Regions from separate parts of the Pseudomonas sp. B21-040 genome, predicted to be linked through region 1. Evidence: predicted binding sites of a transcription regulator. Region 1 holds the regulator's gene; each other region holds the start of a gene.

Region 1 (4,766 bases):
GTTACGTGCTTAAGTACGGCGCGCAGAACATCGCGCTGGTGAGCATGGACAGCTTCCGCATCGGTGCCCAGGAACAACTCAAGACGTTGGGGCGTATCCTCAATGTGTCGGTAACCCACGTCGATCCGGGCCAGTCCCTGGTTCAGGCACTGGAGCCGCTGCTGCGCAAACGCGTCGTGCTGATCGATACCGCGGGCCTTCAGGCCAGCGATCCGGCACTGCGCATGCAGCTTGAAAGCCTGGCCGGACGTGGCATCAAATCAAAAAATTATCTGGTATTGGCAACCACCAGCCAGAAACAGGTTCTAACAGCCGCTTATCACAGTTACAAGCGCTGCGGGCTCGCTGGCTGCATCCTGACTAAACTGGATGAAACGGCAAGTCTGGGCGAGGTGTTAAGCCTGGCGATCAGTCATGAGTTACCGGTGGCCTACCTGACTGACGGTCCGCGGATTCCGGATGATTTGCATCTGCCGCGTCGTCATCAATTGGTCAGCCGTGCCGTCAGCGTACAAATGCAGGAAGAACCCAGCGAAGAAGCCATGGCTGACATGTTCGCTGATATTTACCACAGCCCGACCAAGCAGGTTGGCTAAGGTAGTAATGAACAGTTTTTGTACCTACATCGATGGTCTGCCATGCATTGTTCCAATTGCGAACGCGCAGCCAGTAATGTGGCCTCCGTCTATGCAAGACAAGGTAAAGAAATAACATGGGCAGCATGCATCCCGTACAGGTGATCGCGGTGACCGGCGGCAAGGGTGGCGTCGGCAAGACTAACGTGTCAGTGAATTTGTCGCTGGCCCTGGCTGAGCTCGGCCGTCGCGTCATGCTGTTGGACGCTGACCTGGGCCTGGCGAACGTTGACGTCCTGCTGGGACTGACACCCAAACGTACCCTGGCCGACGTGATCGAAGGCCGCTGCGAGCTGCGCGACGTTCTGTTGCAAGGGCCGGGCGGTATTCGAATCGTTCCGGCGGCGTCCGGTACACAGAGCATGGTTCACTTGAGCCCGGCGCAACACGCCGGCCTGATCCAGGCGTTCAGTGATATTGGCGACAACCTCGACGTACTGGTCATCGACACCGCTGCAGGTATTGGTGACTCGGTAGTCAGTTTTGTTCGCGCGGCCCAGGAAGTATTGCTGGTGGTCTGCGATGAGCCCACCTCGATCACTGACGCCTACGCGCTGATCAAATTGCTCAACCGCGATTACGGCATGAACCGCTTCCGTGTCCTGGCCAACATGGCCCAGAGCCCGCAAGAAGGTCGCAACCTGTTCGCCAAGTTGACCAAAGTCACCGATCGCTTCCTCGACGTCGCCCTGCAATACGTCGGCGCGGTGCCTTACGACGAAAGCGTGCGCAAGGCCGTGCAGAAACAGCGCGCCGTGTACGAAGCCTTCCCGCGTTCCAAGTGTGCCCTGGCGTTCAAGGCCATCGCTCAGAAGGTCGATACGTGGCCGTTGCCTGCCAACCCGCGTGGGCACCTGGAGTTTTTCGTCGAGCGCCTCGTGCAACAGACCGCAGGACCCGTCCTATGACAGCCAGTGGCTACAACCTCTACAAGAAGTCGGCGCGTGACGCGCAGTACGAGCTGATCGAGCGTTACGCGCCACTGGTCAAACGCATTGCTTACCATTTGCTGGCGCGTCTGCCAGCCAGTGTGCAGGTTGAAGATTTGATTCAGGCCGGGATGATCGGCCTGCTGGAAGTATCGACCAAATACGACGCCAGCAAAGGCGCGAGTTTCGAGACGTACGCGGGCATACGAATCCGCGGCGCAATGCTCGATGAAGTGCGCAAGGGGGACTGGGCGCCACGCTCGGTCCACCGAAATACCCGCATGGTCAGTGACGCAATTCGCTCTATTGAAGCTAAAACCGGCCGTGACGCTAAAGATCACGAGGTTGCGGCCGAACTCCAATTGAGTCTCGACGATTATTACGGGATTTTGAACGACACCCTGGGCAGCCGCCTATTCAGTTTCGACGATCTGTTGCAAGACGGCGAACACGAAGGGCTGCACGAGGATGGCGCGAGTGCTCATCTCGAACCGTCACGCGATCTGGAAGATGAACGCTTCCAGGCGGCGCTGGCGGACGCGATTGCCAATTTGCCGGAGCGCGAGCGACTGGTGTTGGCGCTGTACTACGACGAAGAGTTGAATCTCAAGGAAATCGGTGAGGTCCTGGGGGTCAGCGAATCGCGGGTCAGCCAGTTACACAGCCAGTGCGCGGCCCGCTTGCGGGGGCGTTTGGGGGAGTGGCGAGCGCGCTGAAGGCAGTGTGGGGACACTGCGAACGTGGCTGGTGCGGTTTTGAACGGCACCGGTTGCGATCTGTTGTGCTCCAGACAGTCATCGAATGCATTGCCGGATTGATTGAAATGGCGCGTCCAGGTGCTGGGCGCGTTTAAGACTGCTTGGAGGTCGAATTGGACAAGAACATGAAAATCCTCATCGTTGATGACTTCTCAACGATGCGGCGGATCATAAAAAACCTGTTGCGTGACCTTGGGTTCACCAACACGGTCGAGGCCGACGATGGCACTACTGCCATTCCGGTTCTCAACAGCGGGAGCATCGACTTTCTGGTAACGGACTGGAACATGCCTGGCATGACCGGTATCGACTTGCTGCGTCACGTGCGCGCCGATGAAAAGCTCAAGCACCTGCCGGTGCTGATGGTGACCGCTGAAGCCAAGCGCGAGCAGATCATTGAAGCAGCCCAGGCCGGTGTAAACGGCTACGTGGTCAAACCCTTCACGGCCCAGGCGTTGAAAGAAAAAATCGAGAAGATTTTCGAACGCATCGGTTGATCCACTGCGCCACGGGGGAGCTATGGAGCATAAAGAATCTTCACTGGGCGATTTTGAATCGACCCTGAAAAAACACGCCGTCGAACTGGTCGCCAGCCTTGAAAAAGGCAGGTTCGGCGAGGCTGTGCAACTGATCCATGAGCTCAATCAGACCCGTGACCGCGGCCTGTATCAGGAAGTGGGCAAGCTCACTCGCGAGCTGCACAGCGCGATCGTCAACTTCCAGATTGACCCGAACATGCCGCAAGCCGAGGAAGTGTCACAGATCACGGACGCCACCGAGCGCCTGGGGTATGTGGTCAAGCTCACCGAGGCCGCGGCCAACCGCACCATGGACCTGGTGGAAAGCGCCACGCCGCTGGTCAACAACCTGAGCGATGAAGCCCAGGCGTTGAGCACCGACTGGAGCCGGTTCATGCGTCGTGAAGTCGGGGCTGAAGAGTTTCGTGAACTGGCCCGTCGGGTCGACGGTTTTCTGACTCGCAGTATCGAAGACAACCGCATGGTGTCGAGCAACCTCAACGACATCCTGCTGGCTCAGGATTACCAGGACCTCACCGGTCAGGTCATCAAGCGTGTGACCCAATTGGTCACCGAAGTTGAAAGCAATTTGCTCAAGCTCGTACTCATGGCCAGCCAGGTAGACCGCTTTGCGGGTATCGAACATGACCGTGAATCGATGCTGGCTGAAAAAGATCCGCAAAAACATCTCTCTCAGGGTGAAGGTCCGCAGATTCATGCCGATAAAAGAGAAGACGTTGTGTCCGGTCAGGACGATGTGGACGATTTGCTATCCAGCCTGGGATTTTAGAGTTTTAGCATTCTAGGTTTTTTAGGTTTTTAAACCTGTTAGGAGCACCCCATACATGAGCTTCGGCGCCGATGAAGAGATCCTTCAGGATTTCCTGGTTGAGGCCGGCGAGATTCTAGAGCAACTGTCCGAACAGCTGGTCGAGCTTGAGAGCCGACCGGATGATGCGGACTTGCTCAATGCAATTTTTCGCGGTTTTCACACTGTAAAAGGGGGCGCCGGCTTCCTCCAGCTCAACGAGCTGGTGGAGTGCTGCCATATCGCCGAGAACGTGTTCGACATCCTGCGCAAGGGTGAGCGTCGCGTTGATTCAGAACTGATGGACGTGGTGCTCGAAGCGCTGGACGCGGTGAACAGCATGTTCAGCGAAGTCCGCGAGCGCAGCCCGATCACGGCTGCCACACCTGAATTGCTGGCAGCTCTGGCCCGACTGGCCGAGCCGCAAACGGCTGATGAAGCTGCACCGGTCGCTGAAGTGTTTGAAGCGCCTGCCGCTGAAGCCGAATCGGGCGACATCACCGATAACGAATTCGAACAACTGCTGGACTCGCTCAATGCCGTCAAGGCTCAAGCTGAGGCTCCGGCGGCTGCACCTGCACCAACGCCTTCCAGCGATGCCGCTGCGAGCGACGAAATCACCGATGCCGAGTTCGAGTCCTTGCTCGATCAACTGCACGGTAAAGGCCAGTTCGCTGTCGATGCCGTGGCCGCCGCGCCAGCTGCACCAGCCGCCCCGAAAGCGGCAGGCGATAGCTCCGACATTACCGACGACGAATTTGAAGCACTGCTCGACCAGTTGCACGGCAAAGGCAACTTTGCGGTGGATGCGCTGGAGTCGGCCATTGCTTCTGTGCCAGTTCCTGCTGCGCCAACTGCAGCGGCGGCGGGTGGTGATCTGATCTCCGATCACGAGTTCGAATCGCTGCTCGACGAATTGCACGGTAAAGGCAAGTTCAGCGAAGTCGGCACAGGTTCTGCTGTATCGAATGTCGCGGCACCCGTCGCCAAGGCTGCCGCACCGGCCCCGATCGCCAAGGCGCCTGAACCGAAAGCTGAAACACCGAAACCAGCCGCCACTGCTGCACCGGCCCCGGTCCGTGCTCCAGCCGCGCCGCCACCGGAAAAACCGGCCAGCG
Region 2 (4,766 bases), 2.0 Mb from region 1:
TGGTCAAGCAAACCATGGACGCCCTCGGGCGGCTGGGCGTGCGCTTCTCGCTGGATGACTTCGGCACCGGGTTCTCGTCCTTCGTGCACCTCAACAGCCTGCCGATCGCGTTGCTGAAGGTCGACAAGAGCTTTGTCGGCGGCATGGAAGAACGTGAGGAGAATCGCAAACTGGTCCACGCGATGATCAACCTGGCGCACAACCTCAATCTCGAGGTGGTTGCCGAAGGGGTGGAAACACCGGAACAGCTGGATCTGTTGCGCGGTTTTGGCTGCGATCAGGTGCAGGGCTACCTGATCAGCAAGCCACTGCCGTTGGCGGAGCTGGTTGAGTATTTGACGTCAGCCAGCGATCAGCAGCCAGTGCTGGAAGTCGTGAACTAGTGAGGATCCTGTAGGAGCAAGGCTTGCCCGCGATGCAGGCGACACGGTCTTGCAGGCACACCGCGTTATCGTTCCTCGCGGGCAAGCCATGCTCCTACAGGGATCTCAGTCTGGCTGAGGGATTTCGAAACGCTGGTGTGACGACGGCTCCTGCCGAATCATCCGCTTCATCTTCCACTCGAACGCCAGCGTCAGGCTGACCGCCGCAAACGCCAGCCCCAGCGCCAGCCCCCACCAGACGCCCGTCGGCCCCCAGTGCACATGGAAGGCCATCCACCACGCGGCGGGTGCGCCAATCAGCCAGTAACAGCCCAACCCGACCAGGAATGTGGTCTTGGCGTCCTTGAGCCCGCGTATGCAGCCCATGGCGATGGTCTGTGTGCCGTCGAACAGCTCAAACCAGGCCGCCACCGCCAGCAGGCTCACAGCCAGGTTGATAACGTCGCGAAAGGCCGGGTCGTTCTGGTCCAGGAACAGGCCGACCAACTGGTTCGGCAGGAACCAGAAGACCATGGCGAAACCGAGCATCGCAGCCGCGCCGAAAGCAATCCCGACCCGGCCCGCCAGCCGCGCATCCAGTAACTGCCCGGCGCCGTAGTGTTGGCCGATGCGCATGGTGATCGCGTAGGAAATCCCGGCCGGAATCATGAACGCGACCGACACGATCTGCAGGGCGATCTGGTGCGCCGCCAACTGCGTGCTGCCCATGGTGCCCATGCACAGCGCGGCGAACGCAAACAGCCCGACCTCCACCGCATATGTGCCGCCAATCGGCAGGCCGAGGCGCCACAGCTCCTTCAAATACCGACGGTTAGGTCGCGACAGGCCCTGGCGCAAGGGGTAGGCGTCATACGCCGGGTGCCGGCGGATGTGCACCGCCAGCGCCACGGCCATCAGGTTGGCAACAATCGCTGTCACCAGCCCGATACCCATCAGCCCGAGTTTCGGCAGGCCGAACATGCCGGTGATCAAGGCGTAGTTGAGCAGGAAGTTCGCCACCGTACCGCCGAGGCTGATCACCATGACCGGCGTCGCCCGGCCAATGGCGCTGGTGAAACCGCGCAGGGCCATGAAGCTCAGGTAACCGGGCAGGGCGAACGGCAGGATCAGCAGAAACTGCCCGGCCGCGTGGACGTTGGACTCGGTCTGGCCAAACAGCAACAGCACAGGTTTGAGATTCCACAGCAGCAGCCCGGCCACCAGTGCCATCAACCACGCCAGCCACATTCCGGCCTGGGTCAGCCGCGCAGCGCCGATGATGTCGCCTGCGCCCTGACGAATCGCCACCAGGGTGCCGACGGCGGCAATCACGCCGATGCAGAAAATCGACACGAACGAATAGCTCGCTGCCCCCAGACTGCCACCGGCCAATGCCTCGGGACTCAGGCGCGCCATCATCAAGGTGTCGGTGAGGACCATCAGCATGTGCGCCAACTGCGAGGCAATCAGCGGCCCCGCCAGCCGCAGGATGGCCCCGAGTTCAATACGCGCTGGATGCTTCATGGTCATCACGCTCGATTATCAAAGTGAACTGGAAAGGGTCGATTCTCGGCGCTTCAAGGGGTTTGCACAAAGGGATAAAAAGGATGGGTAGCATGAGTCATACTCATGCAACGGAGATTCTGCTAGGGTAAGCGGATTGCGCTATAGGAGCTTTCCGCATGTCTCGTCGTCTTCCTCCCTTATATGCCTTGCGCGCATTTGAAGCGGCGGCTCGGCATAGCTCGTTTACTCGCGCCGCCGAAGAATTGTCGATCACCCAGAGTGCCGTCAGCCGACACATTCGTACACTCGAAGAGCATTTTGCCTGTCGGCTGTTTCACCGTAGTGGACGCAACCTGCAGTTGACCGAGTCGGCGCGCCTGATTTTGCCGGGCATTCGTGACGGTTTCTCCGCCCTGGAACGCGCTTGCAATACCTTGCGCGCCGAAGACGACATCCTGCGCATGAAAGCCCCTTCGACATTGACCATGCGCTGGCTGCTGGCGCGGCTCAGCCGCTTTCGGCACCTGCAGCCGGGCAATGAAGTGCAACTGACCAGTGCCTGGATGGACATCGACTCGGTGGACTTCAATCAGGAACCGTTCGACTGCGCCGTGATCCTCAGCAACGGGCATTTCCCGCCGGACTGGGAAGCGACGCTGCTGTTCCCGGAGGAGCTGATTCCGGTGGGCGCGCCGAATCTTCTGAACGATCAGCCGTGGGACGTTGCACGCCTGGCCAGCACCGAACTGCTGCACCCGACGCCGGATCGTCGCGACTGGCGCAGTTGGCTGGACCGCATGGGCCTGACCGATCAGGTCTCGCTCAAGGGCGGGCAGGTGTTCGACACATTGGAGCTGGGCATGATTGCCGCCGCGCGGGGCTACGGCGTGTCCATGGGGGATTTGCTGATGGTGGCGGAGGATGTCGCGCAGGGGCGTCTGAGTTTGCCGTGGCCGACCGCCGTTGCCAGTGGTGAGAATTATTACCTTGTCTGGCCGAAAACCCGCCCCGGAGGTGATCGTTTGCGCCGGCTCAGCGATTTTCTGTTGGGTGAAGTCCGGGCGATGGAATTACCGGATGTGCAGCGTTTGAGCTGAATCGATAGAGCTGGCGTGATAGAGGCCTTGCGCCATATCCCGGCTATTTACTCAAGTATTCAGAATCGCCGCCGAAATTCTGCAAATGGAACCTTCGTGCAGGTCCAGCGCTGTTCCCATTATTAGAAAAATTTTGCTGAGTGTGCAGCCCGATCAAACAGGGGGCAGGGCGCTCGGCCAGGAGTTGTCATGTCTCAACCCCGTGCCCGGATTGCCTCACAGCTTGGCCTCGCGCTTGCCGTGATTCTGGCGATTGTCATCACTGGCAGTACCGTGTTCGCCCTGCGTTCGCTGGACACTGCTAACCTCGCCACCCGCGAAGAGCACCTGGCCAGTGAAGCCCGTTTGCTGGCCGATCAGTTGAGTACCTTCCACGGTACTTTGCGCGAAAGCACCCAGCGTCTGAGCGGCCTGTTCGAGAAGCGCTTCAGCTCCGGCCTGAGCCTGCACCCGGATGAGCCGGTGACGGTGGCCGGTGTGCAGACCCCGGGGCTGCACCTGGGCAGCGAAGTGTTGAACAACAACTTCAAGGAAGTCGACGAGTTCAAGCAAATGACCGCCGGTGTGGCCACGTTGTTCGTGCGCAGTGGCGAAGACTTCATTCGGGTCAGCACCTCCCTGACCAAACAGGACGGCAACCGCGCCATCGGCACGCTGCTTGACCACGCCCACCCGGCTTATGCGCGTTTGATGGCGGGGCAGAGCTATGTGGGTCGCGCGCTGCTCTTCGAGCGTTCCTACATGACGCAATACACCCCCGTACGCGACAGCAGCGGCAAGGTGATTGCCGTGCTGTTCGTAGGGTTCGATTACACCGACGCGCAGAACGCCCAGTTCGCCAACCTCAAGCGCTTCCGTATCGGCCAGACCGGTTCGCTGGCGCTGCTGGATGAACAAAACAAATGGCTGGTGCCGCCGGCGGGCGTGCAGGCACCGGATCAAGCCATTTCGGCCATCGTCGACCTGGCGAAAACACCGGGCAAGGGTGATTTCTGGAGCGACAAGTCGGAAGACTTCTACAGCGTGGCGGTGCCGTTCGACGGCGGGCCATGGTCGGTGGTGGCGAACATGCCAAAAGCCGAAATCAGTGCGGTGACCTGGAGTGTCGGCATTCAATTGGCCATCGGCAGTCTGCTGGCGATGTTGATCGCGGTCGGTTCAGCCGTCTGGCTGTTACGCAGCAAACTCGCGCCGCTGAGCGATCTGGTGCGCCAGGCCGAAGCCTTGGGCGCCGGTGATTTGAGCGTGCGGCTGAACGTGTCGAGCAACGATGAGATCGGTCAACTGGCCCGCGCGTTCAACCAGATGAGCCAGGCCCTGTCGACCATGGTCGAGCACATCCGCAAAGCCTCGCAGGAGGTCAATAGCCGTGCCCAGGCATTGTCCGGCCTGTCCGGTGGCGCTTATGAAGGGATGGAGCAACAGTCCGGCGAAATCACCAGCATGGCCGGCGCCGTGGAAGAGTTCAGCGCCACGTCCCTGAACATTGCCGACAACATGGGCAACACTCAGCGTCTGGCCCAGGAAAACGCACAACAAACTCAGATCGGTCGGACGTCGATGGACGAAGCGTCCTCGTCGCTGGAGCAAATCGCCAGCGCGCTGAACAGCACCGCGACGGTGATCAACACCCTCGGTCAGCGCTCTCAGGAAATCGGCGGCATCGTCGGGGTGATCACCTCGATTGCCGAACAGACCAACCTGCTGGCACTGAACGCCGCCATCGAAGCGGCCCGCGCCGGTGAACAGGGCCGTGGTTTTGCGGTGGTTGCCGATGAGGTGCGCAACCTGGCTTCGCGTA
Region 3 (4,766 bases), 1.2 Mb from region 1:
CCTCGGTGCCTATTACCGCGAACTCGCGCTCAAAGGACATTTCTGATGCCCGTGTTTATCAGCTACCGCCACACCGACCGCGCCTATGCGATGGCCATTAACACGCGCCTGACACAAGCGACCATCAAGACCTACCTCGACGTGCTGGACCCGGAGTCGCAGACCACTGAAGACATCACCACTGTGATCACACGCAATATCACCGAATGCACGCACCTGATGGCCGTGGTCTCGGAGCAGACTGCACAGTCGTGGTGGGTGCCGTTCGAAATCGGCGAGGCCACCATCAGCAATCGAAGAATCTGCTCGTACAAGATCGGCCCCAGCGCACTGCCGCAGTACCTCGATAAATGGCCGAAATTGAGCGGCGAGAACGACATCAACTTCTTTATCGATGCCTATCGCGAGGAGTTGCTCTCCAAGCGCTCGATGGGGATGGAGTCGTTCAGCGAATCCGTTCGCGGCACCTACCGGCGCGATGCCGAGCTGTTCCATGACCAGCTCAAGAACCGCATTCGACGGGGTTTTTGACTGGCACAAAAAAGCCGACATCGCTGTCGGCTTTTTTGTGGGTCACTGCTTCGGCGGTTCCGCCGGTTTCGGTGGCGGGTTTTCGAAGAGATTCAAACGTTCGCGAAGCTCATGGGCCGGCAGCGGTTCTTTATCCGCCGGCAATGCGATTGGATCGACCGGTTTGGCCGGCACTTCGCCCGGGCCGCCCTGCCCTTGGGCTGGCGCCTGCTCTGGCGCAGGTTCTGCACCTTGCGAACCTTCAATGGCCTTTTGGGCTTTCTTGGTCAGCACCACGATGTCGATCCGGCGGTTGACCGGATTGAACGGGTTTTCGCGATCGAACAGCGCCGACGAGGCATAACCGACTACCCGCGCCACTTGCTGATCGGGATAGCTGCCGGCCACCAGCGCACGGCGAGCGGCGTTGGCACGGTTGGCCGAGAGTTCCCAGTTACCGAAATCACCGGTGCCCGAGTACGGTTTGGCATCGGTGTGGCCGCTGATGCTGATCTTGTTCGGCACCGCTTTGATGGTGTCGGCCATGGCCAGCAGGATGTCTTCGAAATACGGCTTCAGGCGCGCACTGCCGGAATCAAACATCGGCCGGTTTTCGGCGTCCATGATCTGGATGCGCAAACCGTCCGGTGTGATCTCGAACAGGATCTGGTCCTTGAATTTCTGCAGCTGCGGATTTTCATCGACCTTGTTCTGCAATTCTTGCAGCAACAGTTCCAGGCGCTCCTTTTCAACCATCTCGGCCATCCCTTCGATCTGCTCGGTGTCGACGGTGACTCTGTCTGGCTGAGGCTGGGACTTCACCTCAGGGTTGAGGGTCTTCTCCGGCGCCAGGGTGGGCGAACCACCCAGATCAATGATGAACGGGGTGCCACTTTCGGTGAAGCCGACCGGGTCCTTGAAGTAACCGGCGATGGCAATCTTCTGTTCTGGTGTTGCGGTGGAGAGCAGCCACAGCACCAGGAAGAACGCCATCATCGCCGTCGCGAAGTCCGCGAAAGCGATTTTCCAGGAACCCCCGTGATGCCCGCTCGCGTATTTCTTGACGCGCTTGATGATGATCGGCTGGTTATTTTCCATGACTTAGCGACCGCGAACCGCTTGTTCCAGCTCAGCGAAGCTAGGACGGTGCGCCGGATACAGAACCTTGCGACCGAATTCCACGGCCAGCGATGGCGGCATGCCGGATGCCGAAGCCACCAGCGACGCCTTGATGGCCTCGTAGACGTTCAGCTCTTCCTTGGCATCGTGGGCCAGGGCGTGGGCCAACGGGCCAAAGAAACCGTACGCGGCGAGAATACCGAAGAAGGTACCGACGAGTGCCGCACCGACGTGCACACCGATCATTTTCTGATCGCTTTCGCCCAGGGAGGCCATTGTCACCACGATACCCAGTACCGCCGCCACGATACCGAAACCCGGCATGGCGTCGGCAATGCCGTTTACCGCGTGGGAAGGGTGATCCAGGTCTTCCTTGAGGCTGGTCAGTTCCATGTCGAACAGGCCTTCCAGCTCATGGGGCGCCATGTTGCCGGACGACATGATGCGCAGGTAGTCGCAGATGTACGCCGTCATGCGGTCATCTTTGAGCACCGCCGGGTACTTGGCGAAGATCGGGCTCGCCGCGGCATCTTCGATGTCGCCTTCGATGGCCATCATGCCTTCGCGGCGGCTTTTGTTGAGGATCTCGTAAATCAGCCCCAGCACTTCAAGGTAGAAGGTGTGGTTGAAACGCGAGCTGAACATCCCGAAAGCTTTCTTGAGGACGTGCTTGACCATATGGCCCGGGTTGGCCTGCAGGAATGCGCCAAGTGCCGCACCACCGATAATCATTACCTCGAAAGGCTGAATAAGGGCGGCAATCTTGCCGTGGGAGAGCACGTATCCGCCGAGCACGCTCGCGAATACGACAATGATGCCGAGAATTTTAGCCATAGGTAGGAGAGCACTTACTGAGTCGGGTTCAAGGTCATATTCGGAGGTCGAAAAATCTCTTCTTCTCCTTATCGGCAAAACTGCGCCAGACTATAGCCCGTTCAAGCGAAAAGCTAATTTAGCCTACTCCGGGCATAGGTAATGCAGACGAAGATTGCGTCCAACCATGGCTAACCAAACGAACATTCCAACGCAAAAACCGACCACGCTTGAAGGCTGGGTCAAGCTGCTCGATGGCGTGCGACTGCCGGTTCCGCAGGACAGTCACGACCGTGTGTGCAGGGCCATAACTGACAGCCGCAGCTCGCTTCGCGACATTGCGGAATTGATGCAAGACAGCCCGGCCCTGGCCTTGAGCATCATTCGTGAAGCCAATCGGCACACCCACGGCAGCATGACCGAGCCTGCGGAAAACCTTGAAGTGGCGATCAATCGCCTCGGCTTGAAACGCACCGAAGAACTGCTCGCCCGCCTGCCCGCGGAGCCGCAATCGCAGATTCCGGTTGCCTTGCGCCAACTGCAATTGATCAGCCAGCACGCGACGCAGCAGGCCAATGGTTTTTTTGCCGGTCGACTGGCGCGGCTGTGGCAGGACATTCACTGGGGCAGTCTGCTGTTTCTCTCGCCGCTGTGGCCGATGGCACTGACCCATCCGCAGTTGCTTGAAGAGTGGGAACTGCGGGTCATCCATCAAGGTGAATCGGCGCGAAAAGTCGAGAAGCAGTTGTTCGGCGTGCGTTTGCTGGAGATTTGCCAGGCACTGGTGAGCATCTGGCGCCTGCCGATCTGGGTGGAACAAGGTTATCGCCTGCTGCTGACCGAGCAGCGCGAACTGGTCCAGGTCTTGCGCATTGCCCGCGACAGCGATCATCCGTTGCGCCAGCAAAACCGCCTGGATGACGATCCGACGCTGCGCCGCTGGCTCAATCAGCCGGCCAATACCGTGCTGCTGGCCAACGGCCTGGCACTGTCGGCGCAACAGGCGTGGGACAGCCCTCACAGCGAGCGCTGGCAGTACCTGACCAGCCTTTATCTGCAAATGCCGATGGCCGAGGTGCAGCAGCAATTGCACCAACAAGCCGCCAACAGCGCCCGACTGCATGCCATGCCGGACCTGTGGCACCCCGCCGCCTCGCTGCTCTGGCCAACAGGCACGAATCGTGTCCACGCCAGGTTGCTTCCGGCAGCGGCACCGACCACCGAAGACCTGGCGAAGTGGCGCAGCCAATGTGCCGAGTTGCTGGTAGAACCCAGCCCCTTCACCAACGCCATGCACTTGACCACCTCTGCTCGGGACGCCCTCGTCGCGTGCGGGATGCGCCGAGTGATGATTTTGATGGCCGACCGCACGCACGCCAATCTGCGGGCGCATCAGATCGCCGGGTTGCCAACAGAAACGGCCGGCCTGAACCTGATGGTCAGCCAAAGCTCGGTGCTGCAACGGCTGCTCTCGCAACAGGCTCAGGTGCGCCTGACACCCGCCAATAACGCCCAGTTTTCGGCCTTGTTGCCGGCCAGCCTGCGTGCGCAATTCCGTGGCGAACACCTGTTGCTGCGCTCGCTGGTCAACAATGGGCGGGTGATCATGGTGGTGGTGGCGGATCAGGGCGGCGGGCCGTTCTCGGAAATCACCGTGCAAGCCTTCGGCAAAACCGCGCAATGCATCGAGAAAGCCTTGAACACCTTTAGCCACCGCGGCCAATGACGCTGCGCTACAATCCACACTTTTGTGCTCTGGAGACCTCACATGTCTGACTTCTCTGGCTTGCCGCTGGTGATCGAGCCGAGCGACTTGCTCCCTCGCCTCGAGGCCCGCGACCTGATTCTGGTGGACCTGACCAGCAGCGCTCGCTATGGCGAAGGGCACCTTCCCGGCGCGCGCTTTGTCGACCCCAAGCGCACGCAACTCGGCCAGGCGCCTGCGCCGGGGCTGATGCCTGCGCAAGCGGCACTCGAAGCGTTGTTTGGTGAGTTGGGACACAACCCCAATGCGGTCTACGTCGTTTATGACGACGAAGGCGGCGGCTGGGCCGGGCGTTTTATCTGGCTGCTGGATGTCATTGGCCACCGCAACTACCACTATCTGGACGGCGGACTGCCGGCCTGGCTGGCTGAAGGTTTGCCGATGTCGATCCAAATCCCGCCTTCGGTTGGCGGCCCGGTGGCATTGACCCTGCACGACGAACCTACGGCCACCCGCGAATACCTGCAAAGCCGTCTCGGCGCCGCCGACCTGGCGATCTGGGATGCGCGCGGACCGCTGGAGTACTCCGGCGAGAAAGTGCTGGCGGCCAAGGGCGGGC

Evidence for each region. Region 1 encodes FliA, which starts transcription of late flagellar genes. Its sites were predicted from a motif close to CTAAAGTTTNNNNNNNNNNNGCCGNTAA; they were not measured.
Region 2: LOY55_RS29700 (methyl-accepting chemotaxis protein) is a predicted target of FliA. The motif match lies at 3,016-3,043, and genes of this name have one in related genera.
Region 3: motA (flagellar motor stator protein MotA) is a predicted target of FliA. The motif match lies at 2,532-2,559, and genes of this name have one in related genera.

Annotation. Positions count from the first base shown of each region.
Region 1 covers NZ_CP087176.1:1,723,053-1,727,818, forward strand. Annotated here, with positions in the region: gene flhF (flagellar biosynthesis protein FlhF) at 1-596, shown strand, start outside; gene fleN (flagellar synthesis regulator FleN) at 713-1,543, shown strand; gene fliA (RNA polymerase sigma factor FliA) at 1,540-2,280, shown strand; gene LOY55_RS07760 (chemotaxis response regulator CheY) at 2,448-2,819, shown strand; gene LOY55_RS07765 (protein phosphatase CheZ) at 2,842-3,630, shown strand; gene LOY55_RS07770 (chemotaxis protein CheA) at 3,686-4,766, shown strand, end outside.
Region 2 covers NZ_CP087176.1:6,465,080-6,469,845, reverse strand. Annotated here, with positions in the region: gene LOY55_RS29715 (bifunctional diguanylate cyclase/phosphodiesterase) at 1-383, shown strand, start outside; gene LOY55_RS29710 (NorM family multidrug efflux MATE transporter) at 489-1,886, opposite strand; gene LOY55_RS29705 (LysR substrate-binding domain-containing protein) at 2,045-2,965, shown strand; gene LOY55_RS29700 (methyl-accepting chemotaxis protein) at 3,155-4,766, shown strand, end outside.
Region 3 covers NZ_CP087176.1:550,097-554,862, reverse strand. Annotated here, with positions in the region: gene LOY55_RS02475 (caspase family protein) at 1-46, shown strand, start outside; gene LOY55_RS02470 (toll/interleukin-1 receptor domain-containing protein) at 46-531, shown strand; gene motB (flagellar motor protein MotB) at 574-1,608, opposite strand; gene motA (flagellar motor stator protein MotA) at 1,612-2,463, opposite strand; gene LOY55_RS02455 (HDOD domain-containing protein) at 2,630-4,168, shown strand; gene LOY55_RS02450 (rhodanese-like domain-containing protein) at 4,211-4,766, shown strand, end outside.